2 regions of the Pseudoalteromonas sp. M58 genome follow, and region 2 is predicted to be linked to the other one. Evidence: riboswitches for the same ligand, from Rfam matches in the RefSeq annotation. Region 2 holds a riboswitch; the other holds the start of a gene.
The links. Region 2 has a riboswitch for lysine ahead of dapA (4-hydroxy-tetrahydrodipicolinate synthase). Riboswitches for the same ligand answer to the same signal wherever they lie in the genome.

Region 1: linked by a shared signal. The riboswitch ahead of lysC (lysine-sensitive aspartokinase 3) and the one ahead of dapA (4-hydroxy-tetrahydrodipicolinate synthase) in region 2 are both predicted to bind lysine.

What each region holds. Positions count from the first base shown of each region.
Region 1 is NZ_CP152390.1:1,901,724-1,907,291, forward strand. It holds gene AAGD16_RS08760 (sodium-dependent transporter) at 1-366, opposite strand, end outside; gene AAGD16_RS08765 (4'-phosphopantetheinyl transferase superfamily protein) at 533-1,291, shown strand; gene lysC (lysine-sensitive aspartokinase 3) at 1,268-2,659, opposite strand; lysine riboswitch at 2,735-2,907, opposite strand; gene nhaD (sodium:proton antiporter NhaD) at 3,006-4,253, opposite strand; gene AAGD16_RS08780 (hypothetical protein) at 4,450-5,568, shown strand, end outside.
Region 2 is NZ_CP152390.1:203,628-209,195, reverse strand. It holds gene AAGD16_RS01020 (OmpA family protein) at 1-337, opposite strand, end outside; gene AAGD16_RS01015 (YdiU family protein) at 658-2,067, opposite strand; gene AAGD16_RS01010 (DNA-3-methyladenine glycosylase I) at 2,076-2,774, opposite strand; lysine riboswitch at 2,962-3,141, shown strand; gene dapA (4-hydroxy-tetrahydrodipicolinate synthase) at 3,269-4,153, shown strand; gene AAGD16_RS01000 (2,3,4,5-tetrahydropyridine-2,6-dicarboxylate N-succinyltransferase) at 4,169-4,909, shown strand; gene AAGD16_RS00995 (PLP-dependent decarboxylase) at 4,909-5,568, shown strand, end outside.

The DNA.
Region 1 (5,568 bases), 1.7 Mb from region 2:
TATAGGCTCTATAGCGTAGGAAAGCATCCAACCGGCCACAATAGAGTAAAAACTTAACATAACGATGGCACCGGCAAGGCCAATATAGCCTGCTGCGGCTCCCACTTTAGGGGCGTGATCTTGCCATGCTTGGCTTAGCGCTTTAACAGGGTTAGCTTGGGCTTTGTAACCTAAATACAGCTCGGTGTATAAAGCAGGTAACGCCAGCAAAAAAATAACGATAAAGTAAACCAGTAAAAATGCGCCGCCACCATGATTAGCAGCCTGCGTAGGAAAACCCCATATATTACCTAAACCTACGGCTGCACCGGCTGCTGCCAATACAAAACCTAGTCGACTTTGAAAACCATCACGCACTTGTGCCATACACCTACAAATCTGTTATTATTTTAACGAATGCGAATTAAACCATATTTAAGAGCCACTGAGTAATAAAAATGTACTTAGCGCTCACAACAACTAACAACCGCTCACAAACTATCCAGCTTTGGGTAATAAATATGTAATCGGTCGTCATTTATAACGAGCAATGATGAGTGTAACTTACTTTGAAAACCAGCTAGAAATCACGCCCGCTTTAGCAAATAACAGCCATTGCATTGCGTTGCTTAACGCGACCACCCTCAATGTGGGTGAATTTGATTTACCCCACTATTTAAGCCCTTTTGAGCTCAATGTTATTAATCGGCGTAAAAATCCACAGGCTAAACAAGAATATTTAGCCACACGTTTAGTGCTTAAATACCTAGTAAAATCCGCTTGTTCTTCTTATGCATCATTAAAGCTGTGTGATATTAGTTCTGAATTTAACCCCGATAACAGTAAATTAGAATTACATATTAAAAATACAACAGGCGTGATCAGTTGCTGTATTTCTCATTCTCATGGTTTTGTAGGTGCAGCGTTAAATGTAGCATCAACTCAATTTGGCTTTGATATTGAAAAAATTAGTTTAAAGCGCCCTTTTAATAAACTCGCTAAACACTTTTACCACCCAGCCGAAGTGAGCTTAATAACCGATACAGATAACATAACAACTCAAGCACATCATTTCTTTAGGATTTGGACATTAAAAGAAGCGCTGGCTAAAGCCACCACCCGCCCTATTGCTCAGCTATTAAGCCCTAATGTGTTTAACGAACTTAATAACGCCCAGCTTACAGCCTGCAGCAATACCGTGGTTGGAGCACATAACGACATGTTTGATATTAGCGTTGTGGCAAAAAAAAGCACCGACTGGCGGTGCTCAATAATGACTATTAACGATTTACGCAGCGCAATCACTTTCTAGTAATCGACTATGAATCGCTTGAACCACTGCATCAGACTCGCTTTGCTCAACTAAAAAGCACAGGTTGTGTTTACTCGCACCATGGCAAATGAGTCTAATATTAAAGTCACTTAATACTTTCATTAAATTCATTTCATGTTGGCGCAAAACAATTTCAGAGCCAATTAACGCTACCAGCGTTAAATTGTTTTCAACCGATACATGGCAAAATTCAGCGAGTTTATCTAAGCACTCTTGATCTAGCTCTGGGCGTGATGCATTAGGCGCATTATCAAGGGTAATTGCTACACTAATTTCAGAGGTGGTAACCAAATCTACCGAAATATTACACTCACTTAAAATAGTAAATATACGCGCTAAAAAGCCACTGGCTAACAGCATTTCTGGGCTTTTAAGGGTTAATAATATTTGATTTTTACGTTGTGTTACCGCACGAATACCAGGTAGCTGCGATTTTTCACGTTCAATCCACGTACCGCCAAGTTCTGGCTCTGTGCTTGAGCCAACAAACACATTAATATGGCTGCGACTGGCAGGTAAAATAGTTGCCGGGTGCAATACTTTAGCGCCAAAGGTCGCCATTTCTGCTGCTTCATCAAAACTTAAACGCGCAATAGGAGTGGCTTTTACACACAAACGAGGATCGGTGCTAAAAATACCCACTACGTCAGTCCAAATATGCACACTTTTAGCGTTAATAGCCTCAGCAAGCAGTGCAGCACTATAATCTGAGCCGCCTCGACCGAGCGTGGTCGTTAAATTGTTTGCATCGCTACCAATAAACCCTTGGGTCACAATAACGCTATCATCAAGCAGCGGAATTAAATGTGTTTTAGCGGCTTGCGCTGTGGCGGCCACATTTGGTGTTGCTTTACCAAATTGGCTATCGGTTTTAAGCACCTGGCGCACATCAAAACGAGTGGCTTTTAAACCCTTTAACCTTAGTACTTGAGTAAATAAGTAAGACGATAAACGCTCGCCAAAGCTAAGTAGCTCATCGAACTGCTGCTCAGTATTGAGTGTTTGTGCCGCCAACGTTTGAAATGCATCTAGCGTTTGATTAAACCCAATGGCTAAATCCTCATCTAACGACAGGTCATTTAAAATAGCCTGCTGAATCGCAAGGACACCATCAATATGCTGTTGGCGTTTAGCGGCTTCAATACCCGCTTTACAAAGCTCCACTAAATGATTGGTCACTCCGGCACTGGCGCTTACTGCAACAATACGTACATTTTTATCGTTTACGATAATTTCGCTACAACGGCTCATCGCCTCAAAGTTAGCAACGCTGGTGCCACCAAATTTGGCAACAATGTAATCTGATTTTGTGCACTGTGAACTTTGTGGCACTGATTGGGTAGTCATTTCGTCTCCTTTCGCGGCATCCAAACCGCAATAAAACAAGAAGAACTTGGCAGGAAATAAAGATAAGAAAAATCTACTGCCAGAAGCTCTCCACCTAAATTGGTGACAGTTTTGAGGATTCAGCCCCATAAACCGAAAAACAATGGTAACGACCCATTATTTTCCTCGGCGAGTACTTCCCTCCTTAATGGTCGCAGGCTGTCGTTGCCTCACATTAAGTACCTAAGTATCGCACCTCTTCTGAATGTATTATTAACCTGTGGCTAATAAAACAAAACCGCACTAAGAGTGCGGCTTTGAAAGTTATCGTTTAGACGTCTAGCTGTCAAGTCGTTTTACTATAAAATCAAATAAAACTACCCATTAAGTAAGAGCCCGCATAACCAAAGGTGTAACACAGTAATAAATACAGCGATAAGCGAAGGTAACTTGCAAACGTCAGCTCTTTTACCTTACTCATGGCTATAATACCGGCCGCCGAGCCAATGATTAGCATAGAGCCACCTACACCGGTTGCATACGTAAACGACAACCAATGCTGTTGACTCATTACAATGTCGGCTTTTAATAACGCTGCCGTTAGTGGCACGTTATCAACACCTGCGGATAAAATACCCATTAAGTAGTTTGCGTACTCTGGCGCCATTACCGTATACAAATTAGTAAATTGGCTCAGTACCCCAACTTCTTTTAAGGCACCAACAAGCAGTAACACACCCACGAAAAACAATAAGGTGTCGTACTCTATGTCGCGTATAAAATCGATCATATCTTTGTTGATGTCTTTTTTGCGCATTAAAAATTGCGCGACTAAAAACATAATAGATAAACCCAATAAAAAAGTAAGCAGAGGCGGTACACTGTATAAAACACTCAATGTAAGCGTAGCAATAACCGTAGTGAAGAAAATAACCGCAATGGTTATGTCGGTTTTTTCAATACGTTTAAATTTAGTTTTTTTAAACTCGAGTTGCTTATTCATGCCAATTGATAACAAAGTAGCCAGTAATAATACACTTAATAACGCAGGCACAATTAACAGTAATAAATTGCTAATTGTTACTTTACCATCAAGGAAAATCATAAGTGTGGTTACATCACCCGTGATAAGTGATACACCACCGGAGTTTACAGCAAATACAATAAGCGTGGCGTACTTAACTAGTTTTTTGGCTTCAAGCTTTAATGACATAATCACTGCCAATGATATTAGCGTGGCAGTAACGTTGTCGGAAATAGATGAAAATAAAAACGCAAAACACCCCACCAAAAACATCAGCTTACGCTCACTAATGCTGGTTGGCATAATCCGATTCACAACATTTTCGATAAGTCCTTTAGAGTTTAAATAGGCGACAAAGGTCATTGCGGCCATTAAAAACAGCCATAAAGAAGCAATTTCTAAAATATTGTGGTCTAGGAGGGTTTGAATCGTTTCGGGGCTTTGCCCATTAAGAGGAAAAATAAAGGAGATAATCCAGCAAAGTGTACCAAAAAATAACGTCGTTTTGGCTTTGTTAACGTGGATCACATCCTCAATAACGATAAGCAAGAATGCAATCGCTATCAGCGTCAGGATAATCGAGGAAACCATGATATTAAACAACCTTCGGGGTTAAGTAAAAATTGAAACCATGTAAAAAATATACCCACAAACTCTATGTGCCTATATTCGGCGCGGATACTATCACTAAGCGGGTGTAAAAACTATTATTAAATCGTCGCAAAAACGAATACCATATAAGTTCGAGAAATATAAAATAACGAATACTAGGAAGTTGCAACGCCTTATGATCCCAGCTAAAAAGCTACTTAATACCCTAAATGAACACTGGGGTGTATTAGAGCTATTATTTAAGCGCTTTAAAATGGCCGACTTTAGTATTAAAGATCTTCATAATGCCATTAAGCAAAAGCAACCCACGTGGAATAATGAGCGTATTTATAAAGAAACCAACCGGTTATTAAATCAAGAAATTATTATTCCGCTGGCTAAATCGTCACAACTGGAAATTAACCGCGCCATTGCCGATTTTGCCACCTTTTTACTGCAAGAAGAACATTTAGGCTTAGCACAAGAAATTAGTGTCTTGGTTGATGATTTGGCCCGTTTAGGTAATCGGCTATCTAATGCCGGTGAAATGGAAGATTTTGATGATTTACGCCGCTTTAGCCGTATTATGGATGATCGGGTGCGTAAAATAATCAAACTGTTTTTACACAACGAAAACGCCATTTTAAATATTGTTGAGCAAGCCAAATCTAATAATGCAGTGCAGTCGCTACAAAAACGCTATAAAGCCGTGATAGAAGCGTTTGATGAGTATATAGAACCCATGCTGGAAATGGTGGATATTAGAGGCGACTTTCATGCCTGTTTTACTTTAATTGAGCAACAAATTAGCACCCAAATAGAACATATTGAACGTTCAGGCAAAGCGTACAACGATAAACGCATGCTTGAGCAATTGCGTACCCGAATTCTAGAAATGCACTTAGTTGGCCGGATAAGCTTACGTAAAAGTGCCGATATGCTTATGCCACTGCGTGAAGAGTTGCGCCGTAATAACCTTGTTACCCGCCAAGTAGCAAAAGTATTAGGGCTAATACGTAAAAATGGGGTAGATAATATGCTCAGCGCCGTGCAGCCACATTTTGTAAGCGATGCGCAAAAGTATTCATTGGGTCAACAGCGCCATATAGTAGCCTACATGGCAAGCCTGGCTGAATTTGAGCATCATGAATATCAGCTACCAGAGCAAAACGATGTGCCTGCGTTTGTCACGCCAAACATTCCTGACTATCACGATGTAAAAGCGCAGTTTGCAAAACGCTTCAAAAAGCAGCGTAAAAAACCACAGCCTCTGCTGCAATTTTTAGACGAAAGCTACCCAGAGCTTGAAGCCGAT
Region 2 (5,568 bases):
CGTAGAAAGGACCGCCACCAAAGTGGTAAAGTGCATCGATACCGTAACGTTCGCCGTCAATATCGTTGCGGTTGTTCAATACTTTGTCGTGAGCATTAAAGTCTAGGTCTGCGTACTCTAAACGCGCACTCCAGTAATCATTAAAGCGGTAGCCTAATTCAGCACCCCAGCCTGTTGACTCATTAACGTCAAGGCCAGCTTGCTCACGCATGTTTTTCCACGAAGCATCGTAATAATCGCCGAATGCACCGATGTAAAAGCCTTCTTGCTCGGCTGCGAAAGTAGATGCGCTAGTTGCAGCTAACGCAATAGCCATTGTAAGTGATTTTAATTTCATTGTTTTCTTCCCATTTTAACAACTAAAAATGTAGCTAAGCATTGCTAGCTCTTCTAACTTACCTATACAGTAACTGAGTCTTTGTTAATCAATACTTAACGCAAATATATTTTTTCAATATCTAGGATAATAAAACTAGCTCATAAAAAATGTCGATGAACACAGGCTAGCTCAAAAAGCAAACAATCGCTTTAAACCCCACACGATCACTGGCTTTTGTGGAGTTATGGTATCACCCGTTCATAGTTTGCTCTATGAATGAACGTCGCTGGGGTAAAAAATGACCTTTTATATTCATTTTAAAATGCAAAAAACCATACTTAAGTACCACAAAAAGTACGATAATTCTTATCATCTTCGGGCGGCGTTTGAAACTCTGTGGCCTGCACATGGTTTGTGTAAGGGCTCGCCATCACTTGGCTAAAACGACTGAGTAGCTCACTATCCCCATGCGTAGTGTACTGAGTAATAATATCTTCAATAATATGGTTACGTGGGATCACGCTCGGATTGGCTTGTCGCATCACTTGATAGCTGTGCTCATTAGTTCGTGTTTGCCATTGCTGTGCCCAAGAGGTAAGTGCTGATGGTATTTCAGCTTGCCCATTTAACGACTCAGTGAGTGCATTAAAAGTATTGGTATAATCAAGCTGGTGTTGTTTTAATAACCCTAGTAACTCCCCCACCAACTCATTATCTTTATCATCCGCGACTGTTAACCCTAACTTTTGCGCCCACATCGCGCTAAATTGTTGGTTAAATTGCGTTGAAAAGCCCTCAATTAAAGGCGTCATCATTGCCACCGCTTGCTCGTCATCGTCACTGATCAGCGCTATTAGACTCTCTGCTAAGCGGGCACAGTTCCAACTTGCCATGTTTGGCTGATTACCAAACGCATAACGCCCTTGTTTATCAATAGAGCTAAACACGGTATCAAAATCAAACTGGTTCATCATGGCACATGGGCCGTAATCTATGGTTTCACCACTAATTAAGGTGTTATCGGTGTTCATAACACCATGAATAAACCCCACCCTCATCCAACTTACGACTAATTTGACTTGGTTGGCGATCACTGCAGCTAAAAAATCTAAATAACGCTGAGCGCCAGTGCTGTTAATCTCGGGATAGTGTCTTTGAATGGCTAAGTCGGCTAAGTTTTTTAGGCTAGTAACGTCACCTTGAGTGGCTAAATATTGAAACGAGCCCACCCGAATATGACTGCTGGCGAGTCGGGTTACAATAGCACCTGGTTGAGGTGGGTTGCGATAGACGGTTTCGCCACTGCCAACCACGGCTAAACAACGCGTTGTTGGAATGCCAAGCGCGTGCATAGCTTCGCTCATTACGTACTCACGAATAGCTGGACCTAATGCACAGCGGCCATCGCCTCCGCGCGAAAATGGCGTAGCACCAGCGCCTTTTAATTGCAGATCCCAAAGCTGATTTTTATCATCGCTAATCGCACCGAGCAAATGCGCCCTACCATCCCCTAGTCGCGGTGAAAAGTGACCAAACTGATGACCAGAATATCCCAGTGCCACCGGAGAAATCGCTTGGGGTTCATTACCGCTAAATATATTTGCTCGGGAATCTGCATCCACTTGTATATTAAATTGCTTAGCTAGGGGCTCATTCCATAACAATAACTGTGGCGCTGTCACCTTGGCTGGATGATCGCTAATTGCAAACCCCTCACCAATGTCGGTATACCTTGGCACTAATTTCATAATTAATCCTATTGTTTTTGGCTGATACCTACGCGATTGTCGCCTACACCATAAGCGACAATTAAGCTTAGCTCTTGCATGCTTAAGCCGCTTTGCTGCTGCAGTTCATTAAAGAATGCCTGCGCCGCACTTAGTGACTTTTTAGTTTGTAATCCGCCATCTATAATTTTATGGGCACGCAAATAGCTTTCTACGTCTCTTGAAAGTAAAAAAGTATCTTTTCCTAAGGCGCGCAGCGCATAAGGGCCGGTATTACCACCAAGCCTTGCACCATGCTTTTTTAAATACGCCCACAAGCCAATAATATCTTCACTTGGCCAGTTAGCAATAAACTCACTAAAGCTGCCGTATTGCTCTGCAACTTCGTGGATCATATACGCATTTTCAGTAATAGTTTTTACTTTTTTATAGTTGCGTACAATCCGCTCATCACTGGCTTTTTGCTCAAGCATATCCGGTGGCATCATCAATAGTTTTTCAACATTGAAATCCCAGAAAACCTCTCTAAATCCGGCCCACTTACTGTTGATCACCGACCAATAAAAACCACTTTGAAAAACTTTCCGAGTAAATTCTTCTAGCCAATCATCATCACTTAATGTGACGAGTTGCTTTGTTGATAAAGGTTTTGCGAGTAACAACTTAAGCATTTTTTCAGAGCCCTTTCGCTCTACCGCTCGCTTATAAATATCACTAAATTTTTCCATCTGCTTAATACCTTACTTCGACAATAGTACTAGTGTACGAGAAAAGCAGCTAATACGTAATAACTGTCAATCAGGATGAATCTATCTATATTTAGTCACTTGACACCTAGACGGCTAAAGTGGTTTAATCGCCACACTTACCCTATTACATTGTATTTGCTGATTGATTTTTCAATAGCAAGTGCAAAGGGCTGGAAGAGGTGCGTTATTCAGGTAGCGTATGTTAGGAGCGCAAACTCCATTGAGCATACGTGAGGGGAATTAACGCCGAGAGGTAACACTTTTTTGTGAAAGGTTGCTTCGGGCGACTAGGCTGAATCCTAGCGACTGTCACCAATAACATATTTGGTGGAGAGCTTCTGGTCTTAGTATAATAAGGCCGTGCGCCCTATTATTTAAGCCCATTCGCTCTTCGAATTATAAACACATTCAAAGAGTCAGGCATCCTAAATACCCGCCAAAAACTCGACGAATGCCCTATAAGTTCGTGAGAGATGATCAACAACTTCAATATTAACAATTTCCATTTATGGACTGCGCTGATCACCCCATTTGATCAAAATGGCCTAGTTGATTACGCAACCTTAGACACCTTGGTGGCCGAACAAGAAGCCGCTAACAATGGCATTTTACTGCTAGGTAGCACCGGCGAAGGGTTAGCCCTGACCCTCAAAGAACAGCAAGCCATCGTAGAGCATGTCTGCCAATTACAGCCGAGCGTCCCCCTTATGGTTGCGGTAGGCGGTAGTAACTTAAAGCAACAGCTTGAATGGGTTAATTACTGCAACCAGCTGCCTATCCATGGTTTTTTACTCGGCTCGCCTTTGTATGCCAAACCCGGTGCAGTGGGGCAAACGCATTGGTTTGAAAGCTTACTCAATGCCAGTTCTCATCCTTGTATGCTTTATAACGTACCAGGACGTAGTGCGGTTAGCATTCCCATTGCAACCATTGAAAACCTCAAACAACATAAAAATTTATGGGCACTGAAAGAAGCCAGTGGCTCTATCTCTCAATTTGAAGCCTATCGACAAGCAGCGCCTGAACTAGCCATTTTTAGTGGTGACGATGCCCTCATGCCTTATTTTGCCCAAGCAGGTGCAAAAGGTTTAGTGTCGGTTGCAGCCAATGCATGGCCAGTGCAAACCCATGAGTTTGTAAAGCGCAGTTTAAGCGGCCAACACCCTAATCTTTTTGTCCAGTGGTCTAGTGCTATCAATAGCTTATTTTCAGTAGCCAACCCTATCCCAGTCAAAGTGTTAATGCATTTACAAGGGCGTATTGGCAGTCCGTATTTACGCCCACCTTTAACACACCTTGAGCTGACACACACAGATGACATTTCATCGGCAAACAACACCATTTTATCTTGGCATTAAATACAGGTTTTTATAATGAACTGGTTAGAACTATTAAATAATTTAGAAACGGGCGCGGTTCGCGCAGCAACACAAGACGAAAACGGCCAATGGCACGCTAACGTAGAAGTAAAGCAAGGCATTTTAGAAGCCTTTAAAAACGGTCAAAACACCGAGTTTGCTGGCGGTTTTGTTGATAAACATAACTTAGCGCCGCAAAGCTTTGAAGCCACAGCAGGCGTTCGCATGGTACCCGGTGGTTCAAGTGTGCGCCGTGGTGCACATGTTGCCAAAGGCACTATTATTATGCCACCTGCGTACGTAAATATTGGTGCATTTATTGACGAGGGCACTATGGTAGATAGCCACGCGCTCGTAGGGTCGTGTGCTCAAGTAGGTAAAAATGTGCATTTAAGCGCAGCGGTACAATTAGGCGGAGTACTTGAGCCCATTGGTGCCAACCCTGTGGTCATAGAAGACGATGCATTCATTGGTGCAGGCTGTGTGATTGTTGAAGGCGTGGTAGTTAAAAAAGGCGCGGTACTTGCCCCAGGTGTTCGCTTATCTGCAACCATCCCTGTTTATGACTGCGTAAATGAGCGCCAGCTTGATAAAGGCGAAGCAATCCCTGAATACGCGATTGTGATCCCTGGATCTCGCCCTGCGTCAAACGATTGGGCGCGCGAGCAAGGCTTAAGCATGTCGTGTGCGTTAATTGTTAAATACCGTGACGAGCAAAGTGATGCGTCATTATTGCTTGAAGAGGTTTTACGTTAATGACCTTTTTGAGCACGCCCGTTAAAACCGCTATTGATAAGCTAGCAACTGAGCTTGATACGCCCTTTTTTGTTTATGATCTTGATTCACTAAACACACATTTAACGCGTTTAGTGGCACAAACCGAGGTAAAACTCTGGTATGCAGTTAAAGCGAACCCGTTATCTAGCGTGATCCAACGCTTAAATAACGCTGGTTTTAACTTTGATGTCGCCAGTAAAGGCGAGCTTGAGCAAGTCCTTGCTCAAGGAATTAACAGTGAACGCGTGCTCAACACGGGGCCTGCAAAAAGCCCTAAACAAATTAAGCACTTTATTGCGCGTGGCGTGCGTACCTTTGTGGCCGAAAGTCTCAATCAGGTACGTTGGCTCAACGAACAAGCGATTGCTCAGCAGTGCCAGTTGCAGGTTTTATTAAGGGTACAATTACGCTGGCCTGAGGGTGATAAAAATCCTTTAGGGGGCGATAGTCTTACTCCATTTGGCTTAGGGTGCGACGAGTGGCAGGCGCTAAATACCAGTGACTACTGTGCACTTAATTTTGACGGTCTGCATATTTTTCAGTGGGGCAACATGCTTAGCAGCGACAAACTCGCTGAGCTGTGGACACAAATGATTACGCCGTTAAGGCAACTTGCTGAGGATTTAAATATTAACCTC